3 regions of the Nonomuraea sp. 3N208 genome follow, and region 2 is predicted to be linked to each of the others. Evidence: riboswitches for the same ligand, from Rfam matches in the RefSeq annotation. Region 2 holds a riboswitch; each other region holds the start of a gene.
What was found. Region 2 has a riboswitch for cyclic di-AMP ahead of ACTWPT_RS29465 (hypothetical protein). Riboswitches for the same ligand answer to the same signal wherever they lie in the genome.
Positions count from the first base shown of each region.

Region 1 (2,256 bases), on a different contig from region 2:
TCGATAGATGAGCTGGTTCAGCAGCAGGAACGCCGACAGGCCATCGGGCAGCGGGAAATCGCCGGCCGCCATGATCTCCTGGCGCAACGTGGCCGAGTTCGCCCAGACGACGAAGGACTGCAGGGCAACGGCGAAGCCACCGGGCGGCAGGAGGGGCAGGGCCGCCTCGGGGCTGAGGTGCTGTCGGGCCTTGAGCGTTCGCTGCCTGGAGCGTGCCGCGCGACCACGGACCCGGTTACTTGCGGCCCAGGGCGCGAAGTCGGTCCAGGCTCACGGAGGTGACGTTCTGGTCCACTGGGCTGTCGGTGTACTGGTGGATGGTCCACGTCTTCCACGGTGCGGGCGGCAGGACCGTGCCTCTTGCCTTGCTGTAGTGGGCGACCCACAGCGGGTACTGGCCGAGGCCTTGACCATATCTGCTGGCGAAGTTCCAGCCGGAGTAGAACAGCGGGGTGATGCCGGTCTTGGCCCTCACTCGCTCCAGCCACTTCTTGGCCCAGGCGTTGACCTGGGCTACGGACTTGCCGTCGGTGGTCTCCAGGTCCAGGACGAGGAGGTCACCGCTCCTGGCCGGCTGCTTGTTGACCACGGATAGGAAGAAGTCGGCCTCGGCGACGGGGTCGTTGGCCGGGTGACCGTAATGGTAAGCGCCGCGCACCATGTTCTGCTTGGCCATCTCGGCCCAGTGACGGGCGAAGGCACGGTCTCTGAAATCGGCGCCCTCGGTCGCCTTGACGATGCCGTACTTGGCGCCGCTGGCGGCCCAATCGTGCGTCGGCTGGTAGTTGGAGACGTCCTGGCCGTAGACGAGCGTGTCGCTGTCGGCGTGCGCGGGACTGGCGACGCTCGCACCCGCCACGGCGGTGGTCACGGCCAGCAACCCGGTGACCGCGGACTTCAGCAAGATGCCGGGGGTGGCCATGCGGTTGGCCATTCGGGTGACGCTGGTCTTCGGGGCAGGGGTAAGACGATGGTCGGCCATCGGTAGGGAGTTCTCCTTGCTTCCATACCGCTTACCGGGTTAGCTGACGGGTTCGGGCATGGAAGCTGCCCTATGGCACCTCGGCGCCAATTCACCCCAAGTTCGAACGACTGGGTCCCCGGTTCCGCCCGAAGGCGGATTCAGCGGTCACAGACAGGACTGTGATGTCATGCGATGGTCAATGCAACAACCGGATAAACCGGACGTATGGCGCATAACATAATGTATCAACCAAAAGGTTTACAAGTGGACAAACCGGTGGTCGGCGAGTTCCTCTCCTGGTGACGGCTCAGGAGCCCCGCTCGGCTAGGAATTCGCCGTCTCGGTGAGCAGGCTCATGTTCAGAGACCGGTCCGGATGGCTTGACCTGCGCTTGATAGAACGTTTAAGGCAGGTTGAAGCATACGATCTGCGATCGCCCCGGGAGACGGCACGAGGAAGGTCGAGGACTTCTCGGAGGCCAGCTTGTGAACGCCATCTACCATTTAGCGATCTTGAATTCGGAAGAATGTCGATGGGTTTGAGCACCACGACAGTGTTGATCATCCCGCCAGGTGACCATCGGGTGCGAGCAGGGACGTGCGGAGGCATGGAGGGCGTGGAACGTCGTTAAGCGCTCCTCGACCTGGGCCGAAAAGGACATCGGCACCCCTTATCGTCCCAGGCGAGGAGCGCTTTTCTGTGGTTGCCGAACCGGTCGCCCACCCCACGACGCACATTTTCGGGGCTAGTTGAGCAAATCCTCAGGGCTAGCCGAGGATGGGAATCCCGTGCTGGCCCCCCACATCTCCGCGAACCGGCCATTGTCGATGCGAAAGATCTCGAACAGCATGGGCTGGGCGTCGCCGTCTGGGGCCGCGATCCCCTCGACGGTCGAGCGGACGGCGGCCTTGTCGCCGTCAACCAGGATGTCCTGGGCGACGACGCGTATGCCAGGAAACCGGGTAACGAGTGTGCGCCAGGCGTCTTTGCCCGCCTCGAACCCTGTGGTGCCGAGCGGATGGCTGAAGAAGCCGGGGGTGTGCAGGTCTGCGGCCTGGTCGAATTGCCGGCTGTTGAAGCACTCCTGCATTCGCTTTACCAGGGCGCTCACGTCCTCGGCCGCGGCCGCCGAACTCTACGTGGGCGTGTGAGCACGACAGGGCTCAGGAGGAAGCGCGTTCACGGACGACCATGGGCCTCCACGATCTTCATGCGCTGGCTGCTCTCGGACCGTGCCTTCGACGCCGTCATCCGCCGCGCCTTCGGAGTCTGACCCTAAAAGACTTCGACAA
Region 1 is NZ_JBQQBR010000048.1:28,573-30,828, forward strand. Features, by position in the region: gene ACTWPT_RS48590 (glycoside hydrolase family 25 protein) at 236-982, opposite strand; cyclic di-AMP (ydaO/yuaA leader) riboswitch at 996-1,138, opposite strand; gene ACTWPT_RS48595 (ester cyclase) at 1,710-2,075, opposite strand.
Region 1: linked by a shared signal. The riboswitch ahead of ACTWPT_RS48590 (glycoside hydrolase family 25 protein) and the one ahead of ACTWPT_RS29465 (hypothetical protein) in region 2 are both predicted to bind cyclic di-AMP.

Region 2 (2,256 bases):
CGAAGCACCGGTCATAGGCCATCCCGGCCATCTCGGTGATGCGCTCGCGATCCAGGTCGTAGCCGGGCGATCCGATGATGGACCAGGTCCGCAGCGCCTGCTCCAGCACGCCGTCGCGGTCGTCGGGCGGCGTGGCCATCAGCACCGCGAGCGCCTCCGCGGTCGGCGGGGCGACCTCCGGGCCCGGCGTCGACATGATCGAGGTCAGGGTCAGCACCCGTCCGGGATGCCGGATGGCGAGGGTCTGGGCGATCATCCCGCCCATCGACGCGCCGACCACATGGGCGGCGGGCCGGCCGAGGACGTCCATGAGGTCGGCGGCGTCGTCGGCCAGGTCGTCGAGCAGGTACGGCGCGGGCTTCCCCGCTTGGGGGACACCCGCGTCGTGGAAGTGCGTGGACAGGCCCGCGTCGCGGTTGTCGAACCGTACGACGTGGTGGCCCTGCTCCGCCAGGAGCCGGCAGAGCCCCTCATCCCAGTGGATGAGCTGAGCGCCGAGCCCCATGATGAGGAGCAGGGGTCGTCCTGCCGGTGAGCCGAAGGTCTCGTAGGCGATGTCGATGCCGTTGACGGCTGCGCGCATGGTCACGGAGACCAGAATGACATTCTGGTCTCCGTGTCGTAAAGTCAGCGCCTGATGAGCCTGCGCACGCGCTTGTGGCCGAGCACCGCGCCGCCCCCGGCCATGGCCAGGGCACCCGCGAGGAGGACGCCGCCCACGGCGCTCGACTCCTCGGCCTCGGTCTTGGACGCGACGGCGTTCTCCGGCGGAGCCGCGACCGCCTTGCCGCCGGCGGGCTCCTCGGCGGGCTTGACCTCGGTGGACTTGACCGCGGGGGGCTTGAGCTGGGCAGGCTCCTCCTCGGCAGGCTTCTCCTCGGCCACGACCGTCGGAGGCTTGGCCGGGTTGGTGTCCTTCCTGGCCCATGCGCCGGTGGAGAAGGGGACCGGGTAGTTCTTCTTGCCGACGCCGTTGCCCCACTTGGTGATGACATAGTCGACGTCGATGTGACCCTGGCCGCCGACGCCGTCCACGCTGAGCGTGTTGGGGTTGAACCTGCCGCCCGTCAGCTCCGCGAAGGTCTTGGCGTCCAAGTCGAGCATGATGCCACGGTTGGAGGGCACGCCCGGACCGCGGTCGCCGACGAAGAAGGGGAGCTTCTTGCCCTTGTAGACCACGTATCCCTCGGTCAGCAGCGGCCAGCTCGGACTGGCGGCCAGCCCTTTCTGCATGGGCTTGCCGCTGGCGGGCATCCCCGTGTCACCGTTGCGGCCGGAGCCGTCGTCCCAGTAATAGGACGCCGTGGTCGAGCCCTTGAGCAGTACCTTCTCGTCGGTGTCGGAATCGGCGTGGGCCGCCGTACAGGCGATGGCCACAACGGTGGTGGCGGAGGTGGCGAACAGGGCGCAGGAACGCAGGCCAAAACGTGCAGACATGGGGCAGTGAGGTCCTTTGCGAGGGGTCAGGGACACGCGCTCCCGGAAAAAGGGCATAGCAAGGCAGAACGCCGAACGGGGGTTACTACGCGGAGCGCGAAAGGAGCCTGGGAAAAGGGCCGATCAGCCGGAGGCCGGCACGACGCTGTCTGGGGGTACGTACATCAATGCGGTGTCCTCTCCATCACGCCTACCGGGTTAGCTGACGGGTTCGGGCGGTGGAGATGCCCTACCGGCACGTGGCCGGATTCACCCCGAGGGATGGGTCCCCGGTTCCCGATCTATCGGGACTCGGCTAGGTAATGGCCCACACTTTAACCACGTATTCCGGACACACGCAAACAAATCATCATGAATCCGTCGAAAGATCTACCTAAGGATGTAAAGGCCCAAATCGGGCGAAGATCGGCCTCCGCGGGCATAGAAAAAGGGGGCACGGCCTGCCGTGCCCCCTCGCAATCCCAGCCTCAGCCGCCGCTCTTGCGCCTGAACGATCTTTTACTCGCAGCCGGACCGTGCGCCCCGTGGATCTTCGATGGGTCACCGCCCCTGCCACCCGCGCCCGAGCCCGCGTGCTGGTTGCGCTTGCGCTCCAGCGCCTCGCGGAACTTGCGCTTCATCTCGTCCTCGGAAGTTTCGCTGTTTTCCGGCTCGGGTGTATCCGCCATGAGGACCTCCATGGTGTTTGGGGACAATCACAGCTTCGCACGACGTCGGCCATGGCACGAAACTGGGGCCGCCGCGTGGCAGGTCGGCGCCTGGAGCAAAGGCGAACCGTTCCTGGTATTGCGTTGGTGCGCACCAGGGAAGCAAAGCGAC
Region 2 is NZ_JBQQBR010000020.1:182,063-184,318, forward strand. Features, by position in the region: gene ACTWPT_RS29460 (alpha/beta fold hydrolase) at 1-583, opposite strand, end outside; gene ACTWPT_RS29465 (hypothetical protein) at 628-1,437, opposite strand; cyclic di-AMP (ydaO/yuaA leader) riboswitch at 1,610-1,744, opposite strand; gene ACTWPT_RS29470 (DUF5302 domain-containing protein) at 1,905-2,105, opposite strand.

Region 3 (2,256 bases), on a different contig from region 2:
GACTACCTGGACCCGTGGCACGACGCCCGGGTGCGACGGTCGTGGATGGCGCTGGCCGGCGCCGCCGACAGCCGCTACACGCTGGACCTGGTGCCCGCGCTGCAGGCCGACGGGACGCCGAAGCTGCTGGTGTGGGGCGAGGACGACACCTTCCAGGAGGTCCGGCACGCCGAGCGTTTCGCCGCCGAGATGCCGAACACCTCCCTGGTCCGCATCCCGCGCGCCGGTCACATCCCAATGGAGAACGACCCGGCCGCCGTCGCAGCCGCTCTGGCGCGGTTCTTCCTGGACTGAACCCCATCTGCCTCAGCAGGGGCGCGCGTTCGGCTCAGGGTCGGGCCGTGAACGCGGCGAGCGCGCGTCCCGCGTGGGGATGCGCGCTCGTGCGGGCGCAGGGATCGTCAGGCGGCGTACTCGGGGTAGCCGTAGCCGACGACCTGCGACTTCGGCCGAGTGCGCTCTTCGACCTTGCCGTTGCCGGTGTTGCCCTCGATGGTGGAGATGGTGCCGTCCTGGTTGTCCTTGACGACGAACCCGACGTGCTTGATGTCGCTGATGTCCTTGCTGCCGTTCCAGGAGAAGAACACGACGGCGCCGGGCCTGACGTCGGTGCCGAAGCGGTTGTTGGCCTTGAACCACTTGGCGTGGGCGACGGTCCAGGCGTCCCAGCCGACCTGCGGGCGGGCGCCGGTCTGCTCGCCGACCCAGGAGACGAACATCGCGCACCAGGCGGCGTTCAGGTAGTGGGCGCGGCTGCCGCCGTCGCGGGCGATGGTCTCGGCGGCGCGCTGGGAGTTGGCGTACCACTGCTGGTACTTGGTGCCGCCGCCGGCGGCGTTCTCACTGGTGCCGACTTGGGACTTGGCCAGGGCCAGGACCTGGGCGGCGGTGACATTGATCTTGGTCTTGTCGGTCGCCGCGGCCTTGATGCCGGCCTGTTCGGCCTTGGAGGCGACCGGCTGCTTGTCCGTCGCGGCCGACGCGGCACCTGTGACGTGGGCGGTGAACGCAGCGGCGAGGACGGTGGCGCCGAGGGCGGCGCGGGCGATGTTGATCTTGTTGGCAGCGAAAATGGGGTGCTTGGCCATCGAGGGGTTACTCCTTGCTTCCATGCCGCTTACCGGGTTAGCTGACGGGCTCGGGCGTGGAAGCTGCCCTACGGCACCGAAGTGCCGATTCGCCCCAAAGGACATGGGTCCCCGGTTCCGCGCAAGGCGGATTCAGCGGTCACAGGACTGTCCTGTGATGTTTCGTGCGATGGTCGGACGTGTCCGGACAAACCGGACGCATGCCGCAAGATGCCCCATAAGGTAATACATGGGGCAAGGGGATTACAACTGCCTAAAGGCCCAGCTAGGCAAGTTGCCTGCGAGCGTCGGCAAGAAGCCCCATCATGGCAAGGGACTCGTCAAGCGGCATGATCGAACTTTCGGTCCTGCCTTCGGCCGTCGCGGCACGGACTTCGCGGAGCTCTCCGGCGTACCCGTTGTCGGCCGGATCGAGCACGTGCTCTTCCGGCTCCATGGAGGGCCCGGTGAGGAGAATCCGCTGCGGCGCCCAGAACGGAGCCTGGATGTCTGCCCGCATCTGACTGCCTACAACGCTGGCATCGTTCGGGTAATTCCCGAGCAACGAGGTCGCCACGAGAGCATGCCTGCCGCCGGGATAGAGCAAAACGCCGGCGGTCTCCGCGTCCACCCCGTTCGGGGCCAGGGAGCCGGTGACACGCAGGCCGGAGGGCATGCCGAGGAGCAGCTGGGCCAGCCCGAACGGGTAGATCCCCAGGTCGAGCAGTGCGCCGCCGCCCAGCTCGGGTGCCCAGAGCCGGTGGGCGGGGTCGTAGGGCAGGGTGAAGCCGAAAGAGGCCTGCACGGACCGGATCTCGCCGAAGCGCTCATCGGAGGCGATCTTCTGGATGAGGGGGTTGAACCTCATCCACATGGCCTCCATCAAGAAGACGCCTGCCTCGCGTGCCAGGCGCACCATCTTCTCGGCGTCGTCCACGGTGGCGGCAAGCGGCTTCTCGCACAGCACGGCCTTGCCGGCGGCGATGGCGGCCTCGGCGACCTGGAGGTGCTGGGCGTGCGGAGTGGCCACGTAGATCGCGTCCACGGCCGGGTCGGCGCACAGCCGCTCGTAGGAGTCGTAGGCCGACTCCGCGCCCAGCGTCGCTGCCAGGGCCTGCGCGCGGCCCAGGTTCCTGGAGCCGACGGCGGCCACCCGCATGCCGGGTTCGGCCACGATGGCCGCCCCCAC
Region 3 is NZ_JBQQBR010000022.1:147,470-149,725, forward strand. Features, by position in the region: gene ACTWPT_RS31240 (alpha/beta fold hydrolase) at 1-294, shown strand, start outside; gene ACTWPT_RS31245 (CHAP domain-containing protein) at 402-1,088, opposite strand; cyclic di-AMP (ydaO/yuaA leader) riboswitch at 1,100-1,236, opposite strand; gene ACTWPT_RS31250 (Gfo/Idh/MocA family protein) at 1,354-2,256, opposite strand, start outside.
Region 3: linked by a shared signal. The riboswitch ahead of ACTWPT_RS31245 (CHAP domain-containing protein) and the one ahead of ACTWPT_RS29465 (hypothetical protein) in region 2 are both predicted to bind cyclic di-AMP.